Regions from separate parts of the Celerinatantimonas marina genome, predicted to be linked through region 1. Evidence: riboswitches for the same ligand, from Rfam matches in the RefSeq annotation. Region 1 holds a riboswitch; the other holds the start of a gene.
The links. A riboswitch is a leader RNA that binds a small molecule or an ion and turns the genes downstream of it on or off. The one in region 1 is predicted to bind thiamine pyrophosphate.
Positions count from the first base shown of each region.

Region 2: it holds a riboswitch for thiamine pyrophosphate, as region 1 does, so the genes downstream of both, thiC (phosphomethylpyrimidine synthase ThiC) here and ABUE20_RS18305 (DMT family transporter) in region 1, are expected to answer to the same signal.

Region 1 covers NZ_JBFNXK010000023.1:12,006-27,349, forward strand. The annotation lists gene ABUE20_RS18285 (6-phospho-beta-glucosidase) at 1-1,171, opposite strand, end outside; gene ABUE20_RS18290 (LysR substrate-binding domain-containing protein) at 1,270-2,244, shown strand; gene ABUE20_RS18295 (hypothetical protein) at 2,288-2,614, opposite strand; gene ABUE20_RS18300 (SMP-30/gluconolactonase/LRE family protein) at 3,243-4,307, shown strand; gene ABUE20_RS18305 (DMT family transporter) at 4,383-5,369, opposite strand; TPP riboswitch at 5,416-5,505, opposite strand; gene ABUE20_RS18310 (hypothetical protein) at 5,738-6,163, opposite strand; gene ABUE20_RS18315 (endonuclease domain-containing protein) at 6,592-6,945, opposite strand; gene malT (HTH-type transcriptional regulator MalT) at 7,297-10,017, opposite strand; gene glgP (glycogen/starch/alpha-glucan family phosphorylase) at 10,398-12,800, shown strand; gene malQ (4-alpha-glucanotransferase) at 12,803-14,848, shown strand; gene ABUE20_RS18335 (hypothetical protein) at 15,222-15,344, opposite strand, start outside.
Region 2 covers NZ_JBFNXK010000008.1:173,941-189,284, reverse strand. The annotation lists gene menE (o-succinylbenzoate--CoA ligase) at 1-333, opposite strand, end outside; gene menC (o-succinylbenzoate synthase) at 466-1,377, opposite strand; gene menB (1,4-dihydroxy-2-naphthoyl-CoA synthase) at 1,381-2,226, opposite strand; gene menH (2-succinyl-6-hydroxy-2,4-cyclohexadiene-1-carboxylate synthase) at 2,237-3,031, opposite strand; gene menD (2-succinyl-5-enolpyruvyl-6-hydroxy-3-cyclohexene-1-carboxylic-acid synthase) at 3,012-4,712, opposite strand; gene ABUE20_RS11110 (isochorismate synthase) at 4,705-5,997, opposite strand; gene ABUE20_RS11105 (1,4-dihydroxy-2-naphthoate polyprenyltransferase) at 6,133-7,050, shown strand; gene ABUE20_RS11100 (ATP-binding cassette domain-containing protein) at 7,140-8,144, opposite strand; gene ABUE20_RS11095 (GTP-binding protein) at 8,141-8,827, opposite strand; gene ABUE20_RS11090 (ABC transporter substrate-binding protein) at 8,830-9,846, opposite strand; TPP riboswitch at 10,103-10,217, shown strand; gene thiC (phosphomethylpyrimidine synthase ThiC) at 10,324-12,243, shown strand; gene thiE (thiamine phosphate synthase) at 12,230-13,759, shown strand; gene ABUE20_RS11075 (HesA/MoeB/ThiF family protein) at 13,763-14,530, shown strand; gene ABUE20_RS11070 (iron-containing alcohol dehydrogenase) at 15,031-15,344, shown strand, end outside.

The DNA.
Region 1 (15,344 bases):
CCGTGAGAGATTCAAACTGTTTCATCAGCTGGATCAACCGCAGTGTATCTTCTTCAAACGGCTCCACATTCAACGGTAATGGTCCGGATTTAGTTATCACACAACTAACCTCAACCGTGCAATGATCTGGTAGCCCGCTGATGGTGCCGTTATTACGGGTATTCACATGCATGATGGTGCGTTTGTCATTATAAATGGAGGTCATCAGTTCGCAGGCAGCTTCCGAGTAATACTGCCCGCCTCGTTGTTCCAGCTCTTTGGGTTTTTCATGTTGCTGCGGCCGCCGATAGATATCAAACAGCCGTTTTTCAATGGCTTTCACCACTTCACCCCGGGTCCCTTCACGATTAGCTTCTGCGACTTCCTGATCCATCATATCCTGCGAAATATAATAGTAGCGAAGGTATGGACACGGGATCATGCCAAGGCTGCGGATCAAATCAGCTGGCCAGCGAAACGGGGGAATATTCGATGGCACCAGCGGATCATTTCCCGCCACCACCTGCTCTAGAACTTCCGGCAATTTATCGACGCCGCCATCTAAAATTTTCCGAACCCAAATCAAATGGTTTAACCCGGCAACCTGCACGATCAACTTCGTTTCATCGGCATTCAGCAATTTAGCAATCCCTTTTTGTAAAATCACCGGCACGTTACACAGCCCAATGGCTTTCACATGGGAGTAACGCAAAATGGCTTCCGTAACCATCCCGGACGGATTGGTAAAGTTCAGCAACCAGGCATCTGGACAGTAACGCTCAATCTCTTTACAAATTTCTAATGCGATCGGAATCGTTCGATTGGCATTGGCAAAGCCGCCGAGCCCGTTGGTTTCCTGACCGATCATGCCGTATTTTAGCGAGATCCGCTCATCGCGAATTCGCCCTTCTAAACATCCGGCCCGGAACTGGGAACAAATAAAATCAGCCCCAGTTAAAGCTTCCATCCGATTTAAAGTGACATGGACCTGAATATGACTCAATTGATTGTTTTCCAGCATCCGTCGGGTCAATCCAGCAATAATGGTGACTTTTTCCCAACCTTCTTCGATATCCACCAACCATAGTTCCCGGATCGGCAGTTCATCTTTGCGTTTAATCAGCCCCTCAATCAGTTCCGGCGTATAGCTGGACCCGGCGCCAATAATCGCTATTTTCAGACCTTGTTTCATACGTTTTCCTTGTTATGGATAATCTCATCTGATTAAATAACAGCGAGTAACGCTCGACAAACCAAATATTTCCGCCTATGAATTAGATGAACTAATGTATGGATCCGACTCTTCACCATCAACAGTTATTGGCTAACATGCATACTTTTTGCTTGGCCGCGAATAGTTTGAGTTTTACCAAGGCGGCCGAAGCGCTGTGTATTACCCAAGGCGCAGTCAGTCAGCGCATTAAATGCTTAGAGGAGCAACTGGGATTTTCGTTGTTTGTGCGCATGACTCGAAAACTAGCGCTCACCGTGGAAGGACAGCGATTACTGGATGTATTAACGCCTTCATTTAATCGTATTTTTTCTGAGATCGACGATATCAAATTCAATGAGTTAAGCGGCGAATTATATATTGGCGTGGCGCCGACCTTCGCCAAGATCTGGTTGCTCCCCAAACTGACGGATTTCCATGAACAATATCCGAATCTGAATATGAAAATTCGTATGAAAGGCAGCCCACTAAACTTCCAGCAAGAACCGGTTGATATTGCCATTTATTACAGTGATGGTCGCCATCCCAATTTTGTGCATCAGCGATTATTTGATGAAGCACTCACGCCGGTATGCAGCCCAGATTATTTCCGAAAGCTGTTTGGCAGCGACACCTTGCCCAAGCACTGGGAATCACAATTTCGTGAGGCTACATTTATCCATAACACCGAATCATTAGAATTTATCCGTCCGGATGAAGAGTGGAATGAATGGCTCGATCGCCAAAGTAATCCAGCCCTTAAATCTGTGGATGTGTTAGCCAAGCACTACATTATTAATCACTGTGATATGACGATTGATGCCGCCGAAGCAGGAATGGGCATGAGCATGGCCCGCACGTTATTGGTGAGAGATCGACTGCGTCAGGGGGCTTTAGTAGCCCCATTTGAGCGAGTTAAAGCCAAATTGGGATACGATCTGATTTTTCCGATGAGTTATGCCAGTCGGCCTAAGATTCAGGCATTTATCCAATGGCTGAATACACAGATTACACTGGAATCTGTGTCACAGGATAAGACTCAACCCCCGACTTAAAGCTCAAAACAGGCGCTCAAACGCCTGTTTCAGAGCGGATGGCTCATACACCTTCTTCTTCCCCAATCGGTTCATTGCTAGTAGATAACCCGCCCCATAAATTCGTATCATTAAATCCAATATACAGCGGCTTTTCCTGCCGAAGCGTGTCTAAGATGGATCCCAACTGACTGCCGCTAAAACGAAGATACAAATATCCGGCACTGGTTTTTGAGCTAGCAGGGATCGAGGCGCCTTCCTGATAAAAATAGAGACTCCCCTTAAATGCATTATCATAGTAGCAATTAATAACCGCTGTTTGTTGATAACCATTGTCTTGGTTGTAATGATAAACACGATAATTATCTATTTCATAACTGGTAATCGCCATTAATTTATTCCTTCTATCCACTGAATGTCTCAGGCCTCATCATGTGGCCCACGGTTCTCGATCAACAACAATCTCAATAGGTCTTTATCCATCACTTCTCGCGCCCCACCTTCGAAGCATTACCCCCCGTCCACGGGGATCAATTAGAAGCGATGCTGCTACGCGTTATCATTTTTATCATTATTTGCATTTAAGTTACTTTTTTAAAAAAGGTATCAAAACGGAACCCTAAATAACCGCTTTAAGATCCACAACTCTTATGAGTTATAGGATAGGATCACACTTTTTACAAAGTTATTTATCAATAAATGAGGGCCGTTTATGGACACTTAAAAATCCCTACACTTGATGTTTATCACTCCAAAAGTCATGCGGTTATTGCATCTTCGGCCACCTCTTTGAGCGCTCGTTATTTTTTCCATTTCGAGTGTCGTTTTCAGATTCAGCTCACAAAATAACAACAAATTTGCATCATACAGTTGCGAAATATCATTCCCAGGGATAGTTTTCATATCGAAGTTACCGGTAACAGTTACGGGTAACAATTATCGGTCATCGAAATCAAACCGATAGGTTGTCATGTATATAACTCTATAAAACAAAACGAAAAATAACACCGGAGTATCCAATGGATCTGATTGAACATCGAAATATAAAAACAACATTACTCGCTGCCGCCCTACTCTTCCCGGCCGCAAGTAGTCTGGCGGCCCCAACAACCACTTCATCAACAGTTCCTTTACATGTCGAACGATTCGTTCCGGGAACCGAACAAATTATTCCGGAACAAGCATCACTAAAAATTCTGGCCCAAGGCTATCACTGGGTCGAGGGCCCGGTTTGGTATCAAAACCAATTGCTGTTCTCCGATATCCCAGACAATACTATCTATAGTTGGACTCCAGATTCTGGTGTGCATGTTTTTGCTAAAAAAACGGGATATCAGGGATCGGCACCTTTTGCGGGCATCGAACCGGGGTCAAACGGCATGGCCGTCGATCCTGAAGGGCGGTTAACGATCGCCGGACACGCCCGTCGCATGGTCTTCCGCCTTAATGGTTCACACTACAGTGATGGGATCACAACGCTCGCTATGCGTTATCAAGGAAAATTGCTCAATAGTCCGAACGATCTCATATATAAAAATGATGGCTCGTTGTACTTTACGGATCCCCCATACGGGCTGGAAACCCAGAGCGATAAAGATCCGAAAAAACAGTTGAAGGTTGACGGTGTTTACCGAATCATCGCAGCTAGCCAGTATGCCGGCGGCTCAGCGAAAAAACCGGTTCTGCAACAGCTGGTGACCGATTTACCTCGGCCCAATGGCATCGCTTTTTCTGCCGATGAAAAATACCTTTATGTCAGCAATTCCGAACCCCAAAAAATCTGGATGCGCTATCCGGTAAAAGCTGATGGTTCATTAGGCAAAGGTCAGGTGTTCTATGATGCCAGCCATGATCCTCAGCGTGGAAATCCCGATGGAATGGCCGTCGATCAAGACAATCATCTGTTCAGTGCTGGACCAGGTGGCGTCTGGGTCTTTTCACCTGAAGGCCAGCATCTGGCAACCCTGTCGATCCCGGAAAAAGTTGGCAATGTCACCTTTGGTGGTCAAGACCGGCAAACGCTATTTATCACGGCAACCGATAAAGTCTATGCCATCCACCTAAATGTGGCTGGATTGCATTAAGCTGCGATCCGATTCTTCATACGATTTTGCCCTAAACCTAAATGAAGCCTGATTCAACATCAGGCTTTATCTCATTTATTCGGCCATCACACGTTCACACAGACGGGCCCTTCGGCGCGCACCAAACTCCGACAGAACGATCCCAAGGCTCACACATCCCAATGCGACCCAATACACTGAGCTGAATCCAGCCCGCTCATCTGCAAACACCGCTAACGCCATCGCAGTACTAAACAACGGCAATAAATTCATCACTAATGCCGCCCGATTTCCCCCTAATGCAATCACGCCTTCCATATAGAACAACTTTGAAATAATTGCGATAAAGATCCCAACATAAACAATAATGGCAAGTGCTCGAGTGATTTGCAGCGAAGATGGATGCTCCGGCTCTAACCAGTGCCATTGCGAGCCACGCAACGAATCAAACAACCAAAATGGGGTGGCGACCAATAATGCCGCCAGACACATCGCCCACATCTGGCTACTCCAGTGTACTGATGATGGAGCCCGACGCAGCGCCAGCGAATATGCAGCATAGATCACAGCTGAGATCAGGATTAAACTATCCGCCGGCGTCGGCCGCCAACTCAGCAACGCTCCCAAAGCCCCATCGGTAAGTAACCACAACACCCCAAACAAAGAACAGCCAATACCGACACCTTGTAAATAATGCACTCGCTGGCGCATCAACAACACACTCAGCACGAGTGTCATCACGGGGATCAGGCTGTGAATAATCGCAACATTAACCGCCCGCGCACCATAGGCAAATGCACTATAGAGCAACAGATTAAAGACACAAAAGGCGCTTCCCCCCCAGATCAAAAACCACCATTTATGAGCCAGTAGTTGTGACCCGTCGGCCCGGATCCGACGCCAGAACATCAGTCCCAACACGACAGTCGCGACCAACCAACGATAAAAAGTCAATTGATAAGAACTCAACAGGCCAACCGACAGCTTGCCGATCACATTACTACTGGACCAAATGACCGGTGCCATCAGCAACATAAAATAAGGGTGAGGAAGTCCAGAACGTCGATTTACAAAGTGGTGCATGTTTTTTCCTTAAGTTACAGGAAGCCACATCCCCACAAAAAATGCGTGATAGGTGAGATGACTTCCCTACGATGGCATGATCCATATCAGGTGATGCGGGTATTTTCTCAGCCTTACGGCACCCCGAGTCGACATTGATTGTACACAGCCCGATGGCCAGTGGCTAGGGGCTGTTAAGCTTTCATGGTTGAATTTTGTTCAAATAAAACGCATTTTGAATAAGATGCGATCGAGGATGATTGATGAATGAAGCAAACCGGGCCTTAGTTCAGGATGGATTTAAACACACTGAATATCCTTTTCGAAAAACCCGAAACGGTCATCCGTACCGCTTCGGGACATCATGAACAAACAGCACCAACCCGCCACTAATGCGCAATCATGGCCAATACAATTCCCACCACAATGGCAACCGGGATCAGGATTATTAACCACTGCAACAGCGCCCGCAAAAGTGGCAAAATTGCAGCTCCAATAGCAGCACCGATCCCCATTCCCAAAAAGAAACCCTCTGGATTTCGGCCTCTATCCGAACCGATAAATCCCAGCCCAACCCCACAAATCAACGCCAGAATCACATAAACTTTCACCGGGATCTTATCGAATACCCGGTCTACCACATCCGGGGTCGCCGGTGTCGAGTCCTGATCGCGTTTCCGATGGCTCGGATCATCCAACTCATAACCTAGTTGCTTGGCTTTATAACGAACATGATAGCTTTCATGCTCCCCTAGCCAAATGCCCAATTTTACTTCGTCATCTTCCCGTTCTTGCTGTGATTTAGGACCCCACATACGTTCCCTCACTCGGCCATTATCCATCCTATATTGACTATATAATGAACGATTAAGTCCCGCAAATGAGATTTGTCAGGCCCCCACCGATTTAAACTATCGCGCCTATTGATCTCCCTTTTATTTTTTGACTCGGATATTTAATCTGATTTTTATAAAGAGTGGTGCGATATTAATTCAACAAAAAATACAGACGCCCAGCCTTCAAATTTATGGCGACAATATTCATTCTATTTTCAATAAGTAATCCGTTCATTTATCCAAATAATCATCAAGGAGTCGTTCGACAACCCCACCCTAACCCTCCCCTTAAAAAGGGGAGGGAATTACAAGAGAAGTACTTTTATCCAAGGGAAAATCTCTAACGCCGCCCTTTTTATTAAGGGAGAGGTCGGGAGGGGGTTAATTGATGCGATCCCCCCATCCTATCAATGCACCGCATTCCAAATCACCTGTAACACCATATCCAACTCATCCATGATTTGTTGATTGGTAAACCGTAAGATTTTTAATCCCAAGGAATCCATAAAATCATCACGCAGCTGATCATAATGCTGTGCATTTTTCACATAGTGACTATCACCATCTAGTTCTATCACCAACGCAAGCTTCGGACAGTAAAAATCAACGATGTAATTTCCAATACCATGCTGACGTCGAAATTTCACACCCAACTGTTGACCGCGAATTCGATGCCATAATCGCTGTTCTGGTTCAGGCATATGGCCCCGTAATTCCTGTCGTCGTTTTTTATTAGCTTTGGAGTTAAAAATATCGTTCATATGAATCATGCGATTACATGGAATAATGAGGTATTACCTCTCTATGGCTCCGCAGTTGTCAATAGATGGAACATCTATAATTGATATTTTTATTATTAAATTGATCGAAGTGACTGAAAAACCAACCCCACCCTAGCCCTCCCCTTCAAAAGGGAGGGGACAATGATTTTCTCCCCTTGATAAAAAGGAATTCGATAATTTCCATCCCCCCTGAGAAGAGGAACTCGGTCATTTCCATCCCCTTGATAAGGGGAATTCAGTAATTTCCATCCTTGAGAAAGGGGAACTCGGTAATTTCCTCCCCCTTGATAAGGGGGAGGTCAGGTGGGGGTTATACGTGATCCACTAAACTTATTCCGATTCTGAAGCATACCCCATCATCTGTAAAAATTGTTGAGCCTGAGCAATAGCTTCCCGGCGATGACTAATCCCCAATTTTTGATACAAATTACGAATATGCGTCTTAATCGTTGTCGCGGCCACATCCAGTTCGGTTGCGATCTGCTCATTGCTAAACCCAGAATAAATCAACCCGAGGACTTGCCATTCGCGGGTCGTCAACGGGCTCACTCGAACCAGCTCCGGTACATCCGGACGCTGTAATAATTGCTCCACAAACTGCTCATCAAAATGGGCGACTTTATGCTTATCGTGCTGATCGATCTGCCTCAATACCGAATGAGCCCGTTGAGTTTCCAGCTCACCTAATACATCCAATTGCAGCAATTGCCGTAACTGCTGCGCCAAAATTTCACCTTCGATGACAAAATGGCTGATAAATCCAGTCCGAGAGGCCAGTCGCAAAGCTTCAATCAATGCTTTTTGTGCGAGAACCGGCTGATCGCTGTGCCAATACAAACTATTCAGGATCAGATAGTTCCGATTTAAATCGCTCACCAACCCCAACTGCTCAGCATTCTTGTTCAACATCGTCAGCGTTTTTTCCGCCTCCTGATACTGGCCGACGATAATTTGTGCTCTGGCGATATTACGCCACTGTCCCTGCAGAAAATGATTTTCAGCCCCATCTGGTTGCATCGTGGTGGCCAGCCATTGTAATGCAGCATTACGATCGCCCGTCATCTGCCAATAAATCACCCGCGGTTTATCGACATTGATGATCCAGTCGATATGATTGTAACCGCCGCTGAGCAAATTCTCACAACGGCTCAGATGTACCCGGGCATTATCCAGATTCCCGCGGACTAAATCACACTTAGCTAACATGGCCAGACACTGCAACTGCTGGCGAGCCGGATAATGTGCGATAACATCCAACCCCTTGCGAGCGGCTTGTTCCGACTCATCCAGCCGACCCCAGGACCAGAGTAACTGCGAGCGCAATCGCAATAAAAATTCATGCATCGGAAGCTGTTGCAGATGCTCCGTTTCAACCAGCTGAAACGCGCGTACCTGCACTTCGTAAGCCGCCTGCAACAGCCCCTGTGCAATTAAAATTTCACTCTGTTGCAGCAATGACCACAACGCATAATGAAACACGCCATGTTCAATCGCCATCAGCTCACACTGCTGCATCACTTTGAGCCCCTGCTCCAACTGTGCCCGGCAGTGCAGCACTTCACCGATCACTGAAGTTGCGACAATGCGCGCATAGAAATTATGGGCAGGCAATTCATCAAGCGAATGCCGGGCATAACTCTCCGCCGCTTCTAACTGCCCGTTATTGATAGCCACTTGAGCCCGTAGCGCCTGAAACTCGGCATTTAATTCTCGATTGATCTCAATATGGTGCTCTTGTAGCAATGTTTCGGCATCGACCAATAACAATTCGGCTTCACTGATCCGGTGCTGACTCTGAGCCAGCCAAGCTCGTAGCAACAAGAGTTTGGGATACGCCACCAATTGTTCGCTGCTAAACGACGCTAAACATTTATTCAATAGCGCCAATTCACTGTGATTAAACAGCGTCCAGCCATAATCGCTTAAAATCGTAATCAATAAATCGCTGTTATCGCTAGACAGTGCATGTTGAATCGCTTCATTGGGATACCCCAGATCCAACCAGCCCTGTGCCGCGGCCTGATGGATTGCCGGCAACTGTTCCGCCATTTCCAAGGCGCAGCGCTGGCGCAAAAAGCTGGCAAATAACGGGTGAAAACAGAACCACTGCCCGGCATCATCTAACCGCTGAACAAACAGACCCTGACGCTCAATCTCTTCGAGCCACTGCTGACTGTTCGGATACCCGGTCACCGCTTCGATCAACTGATGACACATGGAACGCAGTAGCCCGCAGCGCAACAAAAATTCCCGAGTCTGCGGCTGAGTACGATTGATCACCTCTTCTACCAGATATTCATTCAGATGCGAGGCACTAATCCCTGCTAATCCCTGCCCACTTAAAGGGGGATGCGCATCGATCCCGGAGGAAATGACCAACAACTGAAAGGCGGTAACCCAGCCGGCCACTTCATCGCAGAGCTTATCACTCTGCTCTTTAGCGACCGGAGTCGGCAACCGACATTCAAAAAACTGCTGTGCTTCATCGTGGGTAAAAGCCAGTTGCTGACTATCGATTTCAAGTAATCGTTCTCGGATCCGTAACCGGGCAATGCCCAAGGTTGGGATCATTCGAGATAAAATCACCAATGTGACATTATCCGGCTGATTACGAATAAAAAAGCGCATTGCATCATGGATCTCGTTGCTGGTGATCTGATGATAATCATCCAACACCAGATACAGATGTTCCGGCCACTGCGACAGTTCGACCAACAACTGACTCACCAACGCCGTTAAATTAGCGTACTGACGTTTATTCGCCATCACCGAACTACGCTGGCAGAATTGATCCGTTGCCTGCTGTACCGATTCAACCAGATACGCAGCAAAGCGTTCGCTAAAATTATCCTGTTCATCCAAGGATAACCACCCCACATGCGGCAACTGCTCCGCCCATTGGGTCACCATAGTCGTTTTCCCATAACCGGCCGGGCTGGTCAGCAATACCAGATGGTAATTTTTAGCGTCGCCGAGTTTATCGAGTAACCGTTGCCGGATGACTACATTTTTAAGTTGTCTTGGACGACTGAGTTTAGCAGGCAATAACATATTATTTATCTAGTCTATTTAAGCTGATGAATCACTATTAGTTTATTATGGATCTTAAAACTGGTGTTGAATCAGTGCTGTTTGTAACAATTTAATGGCCTTTTTTCACAAAAATATCTTGGTTTAGCGGGCTGTTTCACAGTTCTGTCTACGCCCTTTTTATCCTCCTTTAAAAATTTTAAACCCGGAGGATGTGCCTCAACGACAAAGCCACCACCATAACCCTGAACATCTGTTTAATTCGAACACGAAGGGCAGCGAATCCCTGCTGACGTCTAAGGCCACCACCGCAAAGCGGTGAGCGATCCGGCGCAGCCCATACCAACTATCGCTTCCCGGCGTGAGCAACCAACAACAACCATTTGGTGGAAATAACGGTTATGGGACAACCTTTAAATAGTGAAGCATTTCGTCAGTCATTAAGCGGTCATCTCAAGCGACTGGGCGCTACACTCGCTCCGGAAACATCAACGCTGTGGCAGGCAGTCTGTATGGCGGTGCAGGATCAACTCAGTGACTTTGCTCAAGCAGCTGATTCAGAAAGGCGCCATGTGAATTATCTGTCGATGGAGTTTCTACTCGGTCGGCTCACTTTAAACAACTTACAAAATCTGGGCTGGGATCAGTCGATTGCCGATATCATGGCCGAATACGATGTCCAACTCACCGACCTGCTAGAATCCGAAGCGGATCCAGCACTCGGCAATGGCGGTTTAGGACGACTAGCAGCCTGTTTCTTAGATTCAATGGCCACTTTAGCGCAACCGGCGACCGGTTATGGGCTGAACTACCAGTATGGACTCTTTCGCCAGTCATTTGAAAACGGTCAACAAGTTGAATCACCCGATGACTGGGACCGGGAACACTATCCTTGGTTTCATACTCCGGACAGCCGGCCAGTCACCGTTGGATTCGGCGGCCAACTGCAACAACAGGATGAACGCTGGATCTGGACTCCGGAACTCACATTGATCGGCCGGGCCCGAGATATAGCGATCATTGGTTATCGCAATGATTATCAGCAACCCTTGCGACTCTGGCATGCCGAACACGCCCATCCATTTAACTTAGATGCATTTAATCAGGGCCATTTTCTAGAAGCGGAACAACAAGGGATCACCGCTGCGAGTCTGACCCATGTGCTCTATCCAAATGATAATCACCGTGCCGGGAAAAAACTGCGGCTGATGCAACAGTATTTCCAGTGTACCTGTGCCATCACCGATATTCTTGACCGGCACCAGCGACAGGGACGCTCACTAGCCGACCTCCCCCGTTTTGAAGTGATCCAACTGAACGATACCCATCCGGCCATTGCCATCGTCGAATTACTACGTCAGTTGATCGACATCTATGATCTGAGCTGGGAACAAAGCTGGGGGATCACTCAACAAACCTTTGCCTACACCAACCACACCTTGATGCCTGAAGCTCTGGAATGTTGGGACAACCGACTCTTCAAACAGTTATTACCTCGCCACTACCAGTTGATCCAGCGTATTGATCAGGCGTTTGAAAGCAAACTCAGACAACAGCCCCAACCGCTCCCACTCCCACGGATCCGCAAGCTACTCATTTGCGGTCAGGGCAAAGTACGGATGGCCAATCTCTCGGTAATAGGCAGTTATGCGGTGAACGGCGTCGCCAAACTTCACTCACGACTGCTAACCGAAGTACTGTTTGCCGATTACGCCCGGATCTGGCCCAACAAGTTCACCAATGTGACCAACGGTATCACGCCCCGTCGCTGGATCCAGCAGTGTAATCCTCGGTTGTCGACGCTGATCAACGATACCATCGGCGATGGTTGGCAACGAGATCTCCCTCAGTTGCAACAACTGGAAGATCATCTGGATGATCCCCAGTTTGTCAGTGCTTATCAGGCCGCAAAACAGGCCAATAAAGCGGATCTGGCACAACTAATCACGCAGCAAACCGGGATCGAAATCAACCCACAAGCCATTTTTGATGTGCAGATCAAACGGCTCCATGAATACAAACGTCAGCACCTGAAACTGCTGCATATTCTGGCACTGTATCAACAACTCAAAGCCCATCCGGATCCAAACTTTCAGCCTCATCTGTTCCTGTTTGCCGCCAAAGCTGCACCGGGATATGCGCTGGCAAAAAATATTATCTACGCCATCAATCAGGTCGCTGATACGATCAACCGGGACCCGGCCGTCAATCAGCAACTGCAAGTGATTTTTTTACCAGATTACCGGGTTTCACTGGCCGAACGGATCATCCCGGCAGCGGACCTTTCCGAGCAGATCTCCACCGCAGGTAAAGAAGCATCCGGTACTGGTAATATGAAACTGGCGCTCAACGGTGCACTAACCATCGGGACGCTAGATGGGGCCAATATCGAAATTTTAGATCAAGTTGGAGATGAGCATATTTTCATCTTCGGTCATTCCGTTGAATCGGTCCAACAGCTCCAGCAGCACTACAATCCACAACAACAGTTGCAGCAACAACCGCAGTTGCAACAGCTCCTCACCTTGCTTAGCGATGGAACGTTTAGTCATGGCGATACTCAAGCGTTCGCTCCCTTAGTCGAAAGTCTGACACTAGGCGGCGACCCATATCTGGTCTTAGCCGATTTTGCGAGCTATCTGGAAGCCCAAGAACGTGCGCTGCGCCACTATCAGCAGCCGCAGTTATGGACGCGATCCGCTATGATTAATACAGCCCGCTGCGGTATTTTCAGTGCAGATCGCTCTATCTCGGATTACCAGCAACGGATCTGGCTGTCCGATGATCATCAACCCGAGGTATAACCATGAACGCGAATCTGGAAATGCCTGCTGCGAACCACTCTGACGCCGTGTACTCCCGCTATATCGATGCCCGGGGAGACGAAGTCGTGGTCGCACCAGCGATTGTCCAAAATTTAAGTGCCTTGCTCGCACCTGCGGTAGATGATGCCGGGCTGCCCAGCGTACAGGTGCTGCATCAGGGGGAAGCATTCCCCCTACACTGGCCTAACGAGGTCACGGTCTTCTGGCAGTTACATCAGGAAGACGGGGATTCAATCCAGGGGCAATGGGCCCCAACATCTCCTTCTTGGACGCTGCCCGAAACCACCCCCCCCGGCTATCATCAGCTGCAACTGAGTGACGGGACGAAGACGCAGACGATCACCCTCATTGTCACGCCACGCCGCTGCTATCAGAATCCACTGCTGGCTTGGCACCGCCTGTGGGGCAGCTGTATTCAGCTCTATACCTTACGCTCTGCACACAACTGGGGGATCGGTGACTTTGCCGATCTGGAAGATTGGATCGAACGTACTGCCGCTCAAGGAGCAGCCTTCGTCGGGCTTAACCCCATTCATGCGCTCTATCCAGCCATGCCAGAACAGGCCAGCCCTTACAGCCCATCCTCACGACGCTGGCTAAATATCATTTATATATCAGTCCCGGTTTTAGATGACTTTCAACAGAGCCATTGGGCGCAGCGCTGGTTTCATGCTCCAATCACACAGCAACGGCTGCAACAATTGCGCGCTGCCGACTGGGTCGATTATTCACAGGTGATGCAACTCAAGCTGATTGGATTACATCTGGCTTTTCGCCAATTTTGCCGTCGTCCGCACACTTGCACCGATCAACAGCAATTTGATCGCTTCATCGCGCAGGGAGGCCGATCATTATGGCTACAAGCCACATTTGATGCTTTGCACCGAACTCTGAATAAAACCGGCGCGCCGACTCCAGGCTGGTCCCAATGGCCAGAATCGTATCAGCACCCGGATCACCCGGCGGTGAAGGATTTTCAACATCGTCATCACCGGTTGATACGCTTTTATTGCTGGCTACAATGGCTGGCTCAGACCCAGTTCGACCGTTGTTCTCGGCTGACACAAAGCTGTCAAATGCCCCTTGGACTCTACCGTGATGTTGCTGTTGGCGTGACCGATCATGGGTCGCAAACCTGGTCCGAACGCCAGCATTTTGCGCTGAATGCCTATGTTGGTGCTCCGCCGGACATCCTTGGGCCTCTAGGCCAGAATTGGATGTTACCGCCGATCGATCCAGAAAAACTAAAGCAAGCCCATTATCAGCCTTTTATCGAAATGTTACGGGCCAATATGCAAGGTTGTGGCGCATTGCGTCTAGATCATGTGATGGGATTACTGCGGCTATGGTGGATCCCGAAACAAGCGGGAGCCCGCAATGGCGCCTATGTCCGCTATCCCATTGATGCCCTGCTATCGATTCTGGCGTTGGAAAGCCACCGCCATCACTGCATGGTGATCGGTGAAGATCTGGGAACTGTCCCTCAGGAAATCGTCGATAAACTAAAACGCTATGGGGTATTATCGTATAAAGTGCTCTATTTTGAAAAAGATAAGCAACATCGATTTCATGCGCCGGAAGATTATCCACATCAATCGATTGCCACGATCACCACACACGACTTACCGACACTCAGTGGCTTCTTTCAACATCTGGATCTGCAACGGGGTGAACAGCTGGGGCTCTACCCAAACCCGGTGGTACTCGCTGGGCTCCATGAGGAACGCCGTCAAGATTGTCGAGAGTTAGTGCAGGCCATTGCCCAAACCCAAACATTTGATGCCGATGATGCATCCCAGTTTAACCGGGCTGCACATCTGTTTTTAAGTGAGTCACAAAGCGCACTGCTGGGGCTACAACCTGAAGACTGGCTGGAAATGACCCAACCCGTCAATATTCCCGGCACCGAAACGGAGTATCCCAACTGGCGCCGAAAACTCACTCTGGAGACAACCCAAATCTTTAATCTGCCTCGAGTTCAAGAGCTACTGGCCGCCCTACGCCAAGATCGCTCACTTAAGCCCTAGCCTAAGGATACTAAACATAAAAGCCCCCAATCACCAATGGGGGCTCTGATATTGAATGAAAACGAGTGAAACGGGAAAAGCATTCCTTCATCTAGCCATAAGCATAAGCCAACAACAGCGGTATTCTTAAATCACCATGATTCAATTCAGTTTATTATCCCAGAAGGATTTATAAGAATAATACGCCGACAATCTTACATATGAACTTAAATTGAATACAGACAGAGCCATAGTGAAATAGGAAATAGACTTTTATATTTCTATTCTTCCTATTGGGGCTGATTCAATATAACGAGATTCAAGGTAGTTTAAAAATAATAAGGCTCACATGCATTTATTCGTTGTGAGCCTCTTTAGGCGAAATCGTTAAGCTTTATTTAAATGCCGCATCAAATTTAGATTTATCGATATATTTGGTGTAGTTAGAAAATGATTTTCGAACATCAGGATTCGTCATCAACTCTTGCATGGCCAGCCGCCCCAGAGTTCCAAATGC
Region 2 (15,344 bases), on a different contig from region 1:
GGTTGCTGCGGTTGGGGTGGATAGATCATCCACTAAAATCGTGAGCTGAAAAGTATCAATCGCTTGCCGGCGTTGCTCGGCTCGAAAATGAGGGCTGATGGCACAGAAAACCCATCGCCCGTGTAAACACGCTTGCTGTAGTAATAGTCCATGTAATGGATGGTTGGCAATCCAGCCAATCCTGCTTTGAGGCGGAAGTGGTAACTGCTGTAATTGTTGCAGCAATGCGGCCACTTTACAGGCTAAATGGTGATAGCTCCAGCATTCCTGATCACCTTCGACGGCAATACGGGTCGGGTGGCGGATGGCTTGTTGAAAGAGGGGTGATTGCATCGTCGTTATAGCATCTATCCATAAAGTATGATTGAGTCTGCGTGATGGATAAACTATTCGCTCATCTGAGCTATTCGCAGTCTCAACGGCGCTTAGTATGCCAAAGATTGATAAAGATAGCTTGTAAATAGATCAATCCAATAGTGGATTTTGCTCGGTGCCGATATATTTTAATAGTCGTCTTTGGCTAGGACCGGTCAACGCCCCGAGGGTGTCAAGACCGGGATGACGATCTCCGGTGGCCTGTGCCAGTTGTACCAGATGACTCAAACCCGCAGCGGTTTCATAACTGGAACTGATACTGATCCCGAGTTGATAGTGTGCAGCCATTTTTAATAAGGGCGTCAGTCGTTCGCCTAATAGGGTCGGTTTCAGAACTAGTGCTTTAAGCCCGGGGAAATAATCAGGCAGATGGGATGCTTGATATAGGCTTTCATCCAGAGCAATTGGATAACCGCAAACGGCCAGCGCCTGACAGTCACCTATGTCGGCGCAGGGTTGTTCCAGATATTCAACCGATGACATCGGAATTGCTCGACAAAAGGTGAGGCTTTCTTGCCGAGTCCATCGTTGGTTGGCATCCAGACGTAATTGGATTTGAGGTTTTAAGGCGACTATTTTTTTGATCAGTGCGATATCAGCCGCTAAGGGTTGCCTTGCCACTTTGAGTTTGGCTCTAAAGATAGGGCCTGACCAATGTTGTAACTTATTGAGGATCTGTGCTTCAAAGCCTTGTAATAAAGGATAGCTGACTGGAATGGGTAATATCCCCGGAAACGGCTTTAAAGCACATTGGCGTGCCCATGCAACAGCCGGAGGTAAAGGTCTAGATTTGTCAGTGAGCCATACACAAAAAGCATGATAACAGTCTGTTAATGACTCCTGACTGAACCCGGGCAACGGCGCTATTTCACCTAATCCGAATAAATCACCGTTTTGATGCAGTTCTACTTGTAGGGTACGTCGATAGCGCTGGCGAGGATCCCAAGGACAGTGCCAAGGCGTCCGAACCAGAAAGAGTTTTAATTGCCAGCGCAGGTGCATCGATTATGGGTTACGGGTGAATTTAGAAAAATCAGGATCCCGGTGTTCGTTAAATGCGTTACGACCTTCCTGACCTTCTTCGGTCATATAGAAGAGCATCGTTGCGTTACCGGCGAGTTCTTGTAATCCGGCTTGACCATCACAATCCGCATTCAATGCCGCTTTGAGGCATCGCAGCGCAATAGGTGAGTTGCGTAGCATCTCTCGACACCATTTAACGGTTTCTTTTTCCAGATCGGCCAGTGGAACCACTGTATTCACAAGCCCCATGTTCAGTGCTTCTTGTGCGTCATACATCCGGCATAAAAACCAGATTTCACGAGCTTTTTTCTGACCGACTAAGCGAGCCATATAGCTGGCTCCCCATCCCCCATCGAACGAACCGACTTTCGGGCCAGTTTGACCGAATTTAGCATTATCAGCCGCAATGGTCAGGTCGCACAGCATGTGCAGAACGTGCCCCCCACCGACGGCGTAACCCGCAACCATGGCGACAATCGGTTTTGGGCAACTGCGGATATCTCGCTGCAAATCAAGTACATTTAGATGATGGACACCGCTGTCATCTTTATAGCCAGAATCCCCACGGATTTTCTGGTCGCCGCCACTACAAAAAGCTAAATCACCGGATCCGGTGAAGATAACGGCCCCAATGTTGGCATCATAACGAGCATCCGCTAATGCTTGGATCATCTCTTGCACGGTTCGAGGCGTAAATGCATTGCGAACCTGAGGACGATTAATGGTAATTTTAGCGATTCCGCAACTTGATTTATGATAAAGGATATCTTGATAGTCTCCCGAGACATCGGTCCAGTGGACGGGTGCGGTTAAATCGCGGTCATTCATAAAAACCTCATTAGATTTCAACTTGTTGTAAAAAAGAGCGGACCGTTTCCAGATAAATTTCCGGTTGCTCAAAATGGACATTATGTCCGGCATTGTCAATGCAATAGCGGGTTCCCTGACGAAGATTAGGGATTAATTTTTCGGCTAAGACGACAAATTTTTGATCTTGCCGGCCGACGATGAGCGCTACGGGACAATCTAATTTTGCCAATTTAGCGGTGAGTTCCGGTTGTCTGGCTAAACTGGTTGATTCCAGCATTTGAGCCAGCAATTGAGGGTTAGATTGACGTTTAATTTCAATTTGATGTTGGCGTTGTAAATCGGATAAATTGGCAAATACCGGTTGTTTGTACCAATCGGCAAGTACCTCTTCTAACGAGTCATTCATCAATCGATTGACCCAGGTAAAATCATAGCGTAGTCGGGCGGTTTGTGCGGCTTCGTCTTCTAATCCTGGATGGGTCGATTCCAGAAGTAACGCCTTGAGTCCTTTGGGGTGATGGCTGGCATGAAAGGCCGCTAGGCGTCCACCTAAACTATATCCAATCATCATGTACTGACGGATCCCTAATTGTTTCAGTACATGTTCGATCAGACGATGACATTGCCGAAAGCCATGTCGTTTATCCGGTTGCACATCCTGACTCATTCCATGGCCGGGCAAATCAATACTGACACAAAAATATTGGTCACTTAAGGCGGATGTGATGTATCCCCAATCATTGCTGCTTCCCATAAAACCATGCAGAAAAACGAGCGCTGGGTTGTTTTTGGATCCTTTGACACTAAAGTGAAGTGAGCTCACGCACCTGTTCTCCTAATCGATGGATTGCACGAGTCGCTGTATCGGCGCGACTTTTGAGTTCAAGTAGATGGATCCCCCCCTCTTGTAGAGCCTGAGTATATTGAGTTGCCAGCGCCTGGCATCCTTCAATCACCGCATAATGCAACTGAAACTGAGCGGCAATTGAAGCAAAAGTATACCCGTGGGGAAGTTGATAATAATCCCGGGCTATATGGTTCTGCTTGGGTACCGGGAGCAGATCGAATATAGCACCGCCATCATTGTTGAACACAATAATAATGACTGTTGCAGTGAGTTGTCGGGTCAATGCTAATGAGTTTAGATCATGGAGCAATGAGATGTCTCCCAGAATCATCGTGGTTGTGATGCCGGTACTGGCCAGACCACATCCGGTCGCGATTAAACCATCGATACCCGAACAGCCCCGATTGGCATAAATGGTGATATCCGGTTTTAACCGGCCTCCGGCAACAAGTTGCATCTGTCGGATCGCCAGACTATTACCGATCATCAACTGACTATGAGATGGAATCAATGTTGATAGCGTTGCACAGTATGTCAGTTCGTTTTCTCCGTCAGGGGCTGGCAATTGTTGTTGCCAATGTTGCCAAGCGGAGGATTGCAGACTATTTCGATTTAAAGGCGGATGACTTTGTAGCCACTGTTCAATCATACAATGCCAACTTTCGCTGATTTGCCAGTTGGGATCAAGTCGTTTCCCGGTCGGTTGAATATGCCAGTGCTGGGCGGTTTGTCGATCCAGCCATTTTTGGAGCTGTTTTCCAACCAAGCGCCCACCAAATGAAATGATCCAGTCTACGGTATCGTTTTGCAACCGAGAATGATACATCAGTTGTTCTGCACTGTGGATGACCCCTTCCATGGCTAGTGCTTGCGATTGGATATCCACTAGCACCGGCCATCCGGATTGGTTGGCCCATTGCACAATTTGTTGGGCTATCTCTGGGCTTTCTAAGGCCCCAAGGATAATGAGTACACGTTGTTCAGGTAAAGGCGGCCATTGCGGATGAGAGGAAATCTGAAGCTGATGAGGGTGAATTCGGCAAAGGGGATGCCGATGTGTGAACCATGTTTTAAGACCGGATAGATATTCAGAAAAATCAGTGGTTGTTTCATCTGGATAAAACGGTTCCCGAAAACGACAGTTGATCAGAACCGGAGCCTTTTGCTGTGCACCTTGCTGAATGAGATCATCGAGTTTACCGAGTAGCGCTCGAGGTGGAAAATGAATATCTGGTGTCGGCAGATCCAGTTCGCGGTGTGGATAATTGGCAAAGATCCCGGGTTGATGGATCGCCTGATTGGCCCCACAGTCGATCAGTTCTTCCGGGCGATCGGCCGCCAGCACAATGAGAGGGTATCCAGATTGAGCCGCTTCGATAAACGCGGGATAAAGATTAGCGACTGCTGTTCCGGAGGTACAGATGAGGACGACCGATTGGTGCGTTGCCTTGGCGATACCCAAAGCAAAAAAACCAAGTCCTCTTTCATCAAAATGCACATGACGAATCAGCTCGGGATGGTTGGCGGCAGCCAGTGTGAGTGGTGCACTTCTGGAGCCGGGCGCAATACAGATATGTCGAACGTCCAGACGGAAGAGCTCCTCAATTATTAATTCGGCCCATAGTAAATTTAAATTGTTACACTGGGGGTTAACCATGAAGTATTCCTTGCAGCGCTGCCGTTTTTTGGTTGAGTTCATGCCATTCTAACTCGGCTTGTGAGGCTTTGATAATTCCGGCTCCCGCATAGGTTGTTAATTCATCGCCATCTTGCATCGCGGAGCGGATCGCAACGGCTAATTCTGCGGTTTCAGCACTGATGCATCCGACAACTCCGGCATACCAGCCTCGTTCAAAGGGTTCATTCTGGCGTAAAAACTGGTAGGCATTCTGTCTTGGATGACCGCAGACGGCTGGTGTGGGATGTAATGCTGAGATAAGCATTTGGTCGGTGACTTTTGAATGCAGCTGTGCTTCGATAGCACGGCTTAGATGCTGAACCTGACTCTGGCGACGGATGGTTAACGGAGCAATGGTGACTTCAGCGGTGAACGATTCAAGCTGTTGTTGAATGGCATCGACCACAAATTGATTTTCATGGATGTTTTTAGCGTCATTCAGCAATTGCTGGGCGAGGGCTAACGAATGCTGTTCATCGGTGCCGATACGACAGGTTCCCGCCAATGCTTCACTGTAAAACTGTTGCTGTTGCCTGAGATAGAGCCGTTCCGGCGTGACGCCAAAAAAGCTCCGATGGCTATCATAACGTAACCAGAATGCATAATTGTCGGGTTCGGTTTGCTGCCATTTTTGCATGAGGGCCAGAGTATTAAGTGGATGAGCGAGTTGCCAGGTGCTCGCTCTGGCGAGAACGACTTTGTGGGTATGTTGGCTAAAGGTTTCCTGACAAATCTGCGAGACATTTTTTCGCCAGCGTTCAATGGTGGGCAGATGACCGACGAATGTGGCATGCACCGGTTGCCAGTGCAGTGGTTTTTCCTCGGATAACTGGGCGATTTCTTGGCGAATAGAACGGATCTCCGCCTCTCGGTTTTCATCCGAAAGCCAACAATGGATAATCAATTGGGGCGTATCATGATGGCAGATTAATTCGATGCGGGGCAAAATAAACCGAAGCGGGCCAAAGCCGGGCCATTGAGAGGTTTGGGGATCAAATGACAACCCCCCATAAAATCGGCTTTGAGGAAATTGTTGTTTTAACTGTTCCAACTGTTCCAGCGTTCCGGCTTGGCGAAAAATGCCTATATAGCAGTGTCTGACTCCGGCCCGGTTTTTCCAGAATCCCTGAATGGGATGGGATTGGGAGGCCAGCCAAGCCAGTTCATCAACAATTGAGCAGGAAAGCTTAATTTGCTGATAGTTTCGTTTATTAGGACTGGATAAAGCATGAAGCGCTTGATCAAGTTGTTTTTGATCAATCATTAATGAACTACTGATCCCATAAGCCGGCAATTAATGGTTCAATGTAACTGTTTTTGGCAAGGCTGAACAGAAGGATATGGATCCGTTTTGACCAGAAACAAAGGTGGATGTTTTTACGACAGGGTAGGATGACAAATGGTTATATCAGCATGGATAGAAGCAATGCGATTGCGGACATTACCGGTTGCGACCGCATCGATATTGTTGGGTAGTGCTTTGGCTGTGTATCATCATAGCTTCCGTAGTTCGGTGTTCGTTCTATCATTAGTGACGGCGTTATTGCTGCAGATTTTATCTAATTTTGCTAACGATTATGGGGATGCAGTAAAAGGTACGGATGATGAAACGCGTGTCGGTCCGCGACGAGCCGTGCAATCGGGAGTGATTTCGTTATCTGCTATGAAACGGGCGGTGTTGGTGTGTGCCGGTTTGGCCGTTTTATCTGGTATCGCGCTGTTGGCGGTAAGTCTGGGTCATCATTGGAAGGCTTGGCTTTGTTTTATCGGTTTGGGAATTATGGCCATTATTGCGGCGATTACCTATACGATGGGACGACTTCCCTATGGATATCGAGGGTTTGGCGATGTCAGCGTCTTCTTATTCTTTGGACTGTTAGGTGTTGCGGGGAGTTACTATCTGCATACCGGGTCATTGGAGCCGGCGATATGGCTGCCTGCAATTGCGAGTGGATTACTTTCCGCTGCTGTTTTGAACATCAATAATATTCGAGATTTAGAGCCGGATCGAGCCGCAGGCAAACATACACTGGCGGTTCGTTTGGGCGGGAAAAGTGCTCGGATTTATCATCAGATCTTAATCTTTGGGGCATTTTTTGCTTTTATTGGCTTTTTAACCCTGAGCCATAGTCGGGCGGGCTATCTGGTCTTACTGGCGGCAATACCTCTTTTGAAATCGGCTGTGACGGTCTATCGCAGTCAGGATCCTAAAATTCTGGATGGATTACTCAAAACCACAGCGAAATTATCACTCTTGGCGAATGTAAGCTTATCCGTGGGTTTATTGATCAGTATGTATGTCAGCTCAGGGATTTAACCGTAAAAGCGTCATCGTTCCTCGTTGAAAAGTGATTCATGTCCTGCTGCGGATATGAATCACGGATTTGACAACTTAAAAGAGGAGGGCTAGTCGGCAACTATCTCTTCACCATGTCGAAGTCGTTCACGAAGTGATTGAACTTTGGCATCCATGATTTCGAGTTTGTGGAGTTGTTCGCGTTCAATATCGCTGGTGGTGCGACACTCGGCGATTCCTCCATTGCGAATGACTAATCGTTGCTCAGCCATCAGTGCCAGTAGTGGATCATGCGTTGCAATCAAGACTATTTTTTCATTGCGAATTAAAAGCTGTAGCGCTTTTTTACGATCAATGCCGGCATTTTCGACTTCATCGATTAAAACGACTGGTGATGCACTTAAAAAAGCAGTGTCTGCGATCATTAGCGCTCGGGATTGTCCGCCGGATAATCCGGTGATCGGGGTGTTGGCAGCGAAGGGTTCTCCGGCTAGTTGGTTGGCCTGATCCAGAATTGTCTGAACGATCTGTGGATTATCCTGATGCCGACTCTGTGCATGCAGTTGGATAAAATCGGCCACGGAGGTATCCATCACAAAATTCATATTTTGTGAAAGCTGGGCAACCAATTTATGCTCCAGTGAAAATCGGTGTTCCGGATCAGGGAGTTTGTCATCGATGAGAATCGTTCGTCCGGTTGGGGTATCTTTTTGTGCCAGCCATTCGATGTCAGCCAGAAGTCGGCTTTTCCCTGAGCCCGTGGGGCCGACAATACTAGTAATGGAACCTGGGCGCAGGGTTAGCGTGATGGGCTCGGCTTCACCACTTTTGTTATGGCCTGGCAATAGGGTGAGTGACTGAATGGAATAGACGGTCGGCTGCAACACTCCTTGTTGTTCCTGTAATAGGGTTAAAAAGTGTTCCAGTAATTGTTCCCGTGCATATCCGAGTTCTTCCAATTCGTTTTCATCCAAGTGTTGGATATATTCATTCAGTGTTTGTCGGGCCAAATAATTGGGGAGTTGCAGTCGGGTAAATTCCTCGGCTGCGACCGGAAAGTGACTGAATAATGTGATGAGGGGGGTATGTTCCCACGAAGGCGTTTGTTGATTCATGAGCTAGCCTTAATCTTTTTGATGTTGCCGAGCTGGAATTCATCGCCAATACGGGTTTCGCCCAGACAATAGGAGCATAGCGCGGCTGGCATGGCGAATCGTAACTTCCCTCCAGTCACCGTGACCGTTTCATCAGCTTGCGCTAATAGCCGAGCCAGTTCAAATGCTCCCTGACCGGTGATCCCATTCACTTGTAGAATCCGGGCCTTACTATTAGCCCGGCGAACCTGATAGGCGAACACTTCGCGTTCGGCCTGAGATACAATATCCCCTTTGGTAATCACTACGATATCCGCCAGTCGTAGCATCGGACCGATTTTCTTTGGTGTTTTTAAGCCCATCAGATTGTCGATGACGCATACGGCTAAAACGCCTCGGATGTGAGGGGAACAACGGTTACATAATCCAGCACTTTCCGTAAACAGGGTGGTGAATTTTTGCTCAATTCCCCACTGTAAACAATCTTCAATGTTGCTTACAAAGTAATGATCGGGACAAAGATTGCCTGATAATCCGACTTTGACGGGGACATCGAGAGCTTGGTAGCGCTGATCATCTTCTGTTGACAAGCAATCGAATTTGACAACGCCCATCTGCTGGGTTTGACGCATTTCGGTAATGACATGCGTGAGTACGGAAGTTTTCCCCGAAGATGGAGGGCCTGAGACTGTAATAAGTTTCATAATTATACCGTCATGAGTCCGGGCGCGAGCGCGTCGATAAAGGTCGTGTTTAAGTGTTCAGATTGTTTGGCGTGATCGGTCTGAAGCAGGATATCCCAGTCCGGGAAGAGATAGGGTTTGGACCAGTCCATCAACTCGGGTTTGATAAAACCGCCAAGGCTAAACACGGGTGTCATGTCCGGTCCTTTCAGAAAATCGATAATAGGTTGTAACTGTTTGAGTTTGTCTCGTTTGGCAAACAGCGTCATCGGGGTGAGTAGTGGACCATCTTTCAGTTCAATAATGGCGGCTCGTTTTCGGGATGGGAGTTGATTGATGATGGCATTGGGCAGAATGTTATAGGCCACCCGTTCTTTATCGTTGGAGTCAACGGCTTTGATGAGTTTCGAAAAATGTCGGACTCCTCCGATGTTTTGAGCCAGTTGGCAAATTCGTTCATCCCCATAGCGTTGGTGTAGGATTTGTAGCAGTGTCATACCTCCGACTTCACCGTGACAGCCGTGAATAGCAATTTGTCCTTGATAGATTGGATCGAGTAAATCTTCCCAAGTCTGGGGATAGGGGGGGGCGGTTTTCACGCTGAGATCACATAATAATGACCAGTTCCCAAAGGCAAAAAAACCAAGATTGTATTGCGTTGCCGCCTCTTTAAAACGAGAGGGAAACTGACTTACATCATCATTGATCCCCTGAAGCAGACCGGTATCCACAAATCGAGAACGAAACGGTTGCGAAAGTGCGGTTCGCATACTGGTACTGAGCCACAAGTCCGGTAACATTTCTGCATCAGAAACTTCTCGAAGGATCCCCTCTAGACCATGTGGGATCCCATCCATGATGGATGGGCAGTAGATCGGCATGTCGTGGCTGGCATTATAATCGTTGATAAACGTTTCAAGGACCATTTTAAATTTAACTTTGATGGGACAGGGAACAGACATCACGATATTCAGCGCTCCGGGCTGAAAAATCGGAGTTCCCATTTCGGTTTCTGGAATAGCGGTCGCAGTATCGGTCATAGCTATGCCTCTCTGAGCTGACGCAAAGTGAAAAAGAAGTCAATCTGATCCCTTGAGCAAGTTGTATACCAGAGTAATGAGTTTTTTGTAATTTAAATAAATTTCAATAAAAACAATTAATTATTGTGTACTAATCTCGAACTGAAATAATCCTCACATCGTGAATTGTTCGGTTGATTGTGGGGTTCCCGACAAAGTCAGGCATGGGGCACTTTGATGGGCCCTTGTGTTTTAGTCTTAAAAATTTATACTGATCGGCAACTTGTCGGAGTGCCGAAAGGCTGAGATTGTGACGCTCGTTCATTGAGCCCATAAGATCCGTATCACCTGATCAGGATAATGCCTGCGAAGGGAACAAGTGAGAAAACAGCGGTGATAAACGATGATCCATGACTTGGATTTTGAAATTTTCCGATGCTGATTCCCCCCTGTTGATACTCCCGACAAGCCTCCATATTTATGATTTGAGGCGATGTCATGCAAAAAACACCATCCAAAAATAGCACAGGATCGTTGATCCACGAACTCAAGGCTCAGACGTATCCCAATTCTGAAAAAGTTTATCTGCCCGGTTCCAGGCCCGATATTCAGGTGGCGATGCGAAAAGTTACGTTAACACCAACCCAGTTAGGCAGCGCCAAATCTCCGCGTTGGCAGCCCAATGAGCCGGTTTATCTGTATGATAATTCAGGTAGTTACAGTGATTTAAATGCGACGATTGATATTCGTCAGGGGCTTCACAAGATCCGGCAGTCATGGATCGAACAGCGTGATGATACTCAACAACTCACTCAGTTTAGCTCGGATTATGCCAAGGAGCGTTTATCTCGCGATGACGATTTTGAACTTCGGTTTCCGACTCAGCCGCTACCGCGGCGGGCGAAAGCCGGGCAAATTGTAACTCAGCTTCATTATGCCCGGGCTGGGATCATTACCCCGGAAATGGAATATATTGCCATCCGAGAGAATGGGGCTCGTGCGCAGCTGCGTGATGAAGTATTGGATCACCAACATGCTGGAGAATCTTTCGGCGCGGCGATTCCGGCTCAAATTAGTGCGGAATTCGTGCGATCCGAAGTTGCCCGGGGACGCGCGATTATCCCGGCCAATATCAATCATCCGGAAGCTGAACCGATGATTATCGGTCGAAATTTTTTGGTGAAGGTGAATGCCAATATCGGCAATTCAGCGATGAGTTCATCGATGGAAGAAGAAATCGAAAAATTGGTTTGGGCGACTCGCTGGGGTGCGGATACGGTAATGGATCTGTCAACCGGGCGCAATATTCATGAGATGCGGGAGTGGATCATTCGCAACTCTCCGGTTCCGATTGGAACCGTGCCGATTTATCAGGCGCTGGAAAAGGTCAATGGTATTGCTGAGCGCCTGAATTGGGAGATGTTTCGGGATACGCTCATTGAGCAGGCTGAACAAGGGGTGGATTACTTTACCATCCATGCCGGGCTTCGATTGCATCATGTGCCACTGACCGCCAATCGTCTGACCGGGATTGTGTCCCGGGGCGGCTCGATTATGGCGAAATGGTGTTTGGCCCATCATCAGGAAAGCTTTCTGTACACCCATTTTGCAGAAATCTGCGAGATCTGTCAGCAGTATGATGTGAGCCTGAGTCTTGGGGATGGGCTGCGTCCGGGCTCGATTGCCGATGCCAACGATGCGGCGCAGTTTGCTGAGCTGGAAACTTTGGGGGAACTCACCCAGATCGCCTGGCAGCATGAGGTGCAGGTCATCATTGAAGGACCGGGGCATATTCCGATGCAACGGATCCGGGAAAATATGGATCGGCAGTTAGCGCTATGTGATGAAGCCCCTTTTTATACCTTAGGGCCGTTAGTGACGGATATCTCGCCGGGGTATGATCACTTTTCATCGGGAATTGGTGCGGCGATGATCGGTTGGTATGGCTGTGCCATGTTGTGTTATGTCACGCCGAAGGAGCATCTTGGCTTACCAAATAAAGAGGATGTTAAACAAGGCTTGATCACCTATAAAATTGCTGCGCATGCCGCCGATCTGGCTAAAGGACATCCCGGGGCTCAGGTGCGGGATAACGCGATGAGTAAGGCTCGTTTTGAGTTTCGTTGGGAAGATCAGTTCAATCTGGCTCTGGATCCGGATACCGCCCGGGCTTATCACGATGCAACACTTCCTCAGCAATCAGCCAAAGTGGCGCATTTTTGTTCGATGTGTGGGCCTAAATTCTGTTCGATGAAAATCTCCCAAGAGGTTCGAGATTATGCTCAAGCGCGGGCTCAAGGCGATGCTATTGAGGTTCGGGTTGAAGAGGGGCTTTCTCAGATGGCGGAAAAATTTAAAGCCGGAGGTGATGAACTTTATCATAGCGTAGCAGGAGCTGATACTGATGAAAGACTCTGAAAATCAATCTCCCACTTGGATTATTGCCGCACAAGATAGCAGTGGGGGGGCTGGTATTGTGGCCGATCTGTTGACGATGCATGATCTGGACGTGACTCCTTCGGTCGTCATTACCGCGTTGACGGCTCAAAATAGCCAGCGATTGTTGGGGGTTGAAGCGTGCTCGAACGATTTTCTGGCATTGCAGTTGGAAGCGCTGGCACCGTTACCTCCTCGGGCGATTAAAATCGGTATGATCGCCAATGCTGAACAAGTGCGGCTGCTCACTCGCTTTTTAGCGTCATTTCGTCAGCATTATCCTTTGGTTAAAATCGTGATTGATCCGGTATTAGTTACCAGTAGTGGCTATACGTTGGCAGAAATAGAACGGTTGGATGAGTTTAAGCTGTTATTTGCACAGGCCGATTTAGTGACTCCCAATGCGAGTGAGCTAGCAACCTTAACAGGCCGGGAATTAAATTCTCCGGCGACCGTGCGTCAGGCAGCCATGGCGTTGGTTCAGGAATGTGGTTGTGCGGTATTAGCCAAAGGCGGACATAGTCCTCTGGAGAGTGCTCTGTGCTGCGATTTGATCTGCACGCCAACTTCTGTCAGGGCGATAAGCTGCGAGCGAATTGATACGGCGCATAGCCACGGGACCGGTTGCAGTTTATCCTCCGCTATTGCGGCTATGTTGGCGCGGGGGGAATCGTTGGTGGACGCCATTACCTTGGGCAAGGCTTATGTGACGGCGGGTTTACGTCAGGCCCGCGCTCAGCAGTCGCTGCCCGGAGCCGTGGCCCATGTGGGATGGCCGGTAGCGCGAGATGATTATCCTCGAGTTGAATCGGGACAAAGTCTTGTTGGTGCGGCTTTGGGACTGACGCATTACTGGCCTGAAGCCTCGACCGTTCCATTGGCTCGTTGCCGACAACCGCTAGGATTATATCCGGTCGTGGATAGTGTGGATTGGATTGAACGATTGCTGAAAGCCGGAGTTAAAACGATCCAGCTGCGAATTAAAGACCCACAAGATCCCCAATTGTCGGTACAGATTGCACGTAGTGTGGCATTAAGCCAACAGTATCAGGCGCAGCTGTTTATCAATGATTATTGGCAGTTGGCGATTCAGTATGGTGCCTATGGGGTTCATCTGGGTCAGAATGATATTGAAGCTGGTCGAGTCGATATTGAAGCCATTGCTCAGGCGGGGCTGCGATTGGGGATTAGTACCCATGGTTACTATGAGCTGATGCGAGCATTGCAACTGTCTCCTAGCTATGTTGCGATGGGACATGTCTTTGCGACCCAGACCAAAGCGATGGCGACCCAACCTTTAGGATTATCTCGGTTAGCCCGCTATTGTGCGCTGGTGGGCTCTGGTTGTCCTATTGTGGCGATTGGGGGGATTAATCGGAGCAATGCGGAGTCGGTGTTGGAGGCTGGGGCTGATAGTTTGGCGATTGTCAGTGCGATTACGGCCAGTGATCACCCAGAGCAAGTTGTTAGAGAATTGATGCAAATAATAGGAGAATAATCGATGGCCGATAATCAACTGAGTGATGCGGAACTCAAACGCTACAGTCGCCACTTACTGCTGGGTAAAGTGGGCGAGGCGGGGCAATTGCGTTTGCGTCAGGCTTCGGTGTTGATTGTCGGCATGGGAGGACTGGGATCTCCGGTAAGCTTGTACTTGGCCGCGGCCGGGATCGGTCGGCTGGTGATCGCTGATGATGATGTGGTGAGTGAATCTAATTTACAGCGACAGATTATTTATGGCGAATCCCAGCTGGGTGAACCTAAAGTGATGGCGGCTAAGGCTCGGCTGCATGATTTGAACTCATGGGTTCAGGTTAGGCCGGTGCAAAGGCGATTGAGCCAACAGGTCCTGGAAATGGAAGTGATGCAAGCGGATGTCGTTTTGGACTGTAGTGATAATATCGATACCCGCTACGCGGTAAGCGATGCTTGTTTAAAGGCTCGAGTACCTTTAGTGAGTGGGGCTGCTGTCGGACTAGATGGGCAGTTGATGGTGTTTGATTATCGTCAGGAAGATAGTGCTTGTTATCGCTGTTTGTTCCCTCAGGCTTCGGATGCGGTATTAAATTGTTCCACGGCGGGCGTTTTAGGGCCGATGGTTGGGCTGATTGGCTGCTCGCAAGCGTTAGAAGCCATTAAGTTGATTGTTGGGATCCCAAGTGACCAAGTCGGCCGTTTTAGTAGCTTTGATGGTATCAGCGGGGAGTGGTTTCATTTGCAAATGCATCGCTTGGCTACTTGTTCGTGTTGTAGTGAAACTTCACGTTGATGGCGTTTGTCTAGCTGATAGGGTTTTATTGGCGCAGTTTGCCATTAATCAGCGTATTTGAATTTGACCTTCGGATGATTTCTCCCACCCGACTAAACATAGAAAGATTGCCTAACAGTATAATCATTTATACGATTAGGCAATAATGATAGCGCATCGTATATTTATATTCGACTTGCTGACGTTACAATATCAACACTTCGTAACGAGCATCTTTTACGTGCAGTCGTCAATCTAAAAAATGCTGGTTCCCCGTGTTTGGGCGCAGTGTCGGACACGGGGCAAACGATTCAACTTGGTCCATTGGTCGATACATCGGCGAACGAGATCCTATTATTCTATACGCCTTATCGTCCGAGTATGGAAACGATGAGGAAACTCTTAATTTAGAGTGTTATCCCTAAACGGAATATTGGCCTAGCTGGCTATGAGCAACCCGCATGATGGGGAGCGCGGATACATCTATATTGAGAGTATCACGTCCAAGAAGGAAGTTTATTATGCAACTTGATTTCTCATACTATAACCCGACTACGATTCATTTCGGCAAAGACTCCTTGTCAAAACTGTCGGATGAACTGAAAAATTACGGTGAAACCGTGATGTTGGTTTACGGTCGCAACGCCATTAAGAAAAATGGCCTGTATGATCAAGTGACCACTATTTTGAAAGAAGCCGGTAAAAAAGTAGTTGAACTCTCAGGAGTAATGCCTAATCCAACTTATGACAAACTGATGGAAGGTTCGAAACTGGTTCGTGATCATCACGTGAGCCTGATCCTAGCGGTGGGCGGTGGTTCGGTGATCGATTGTGC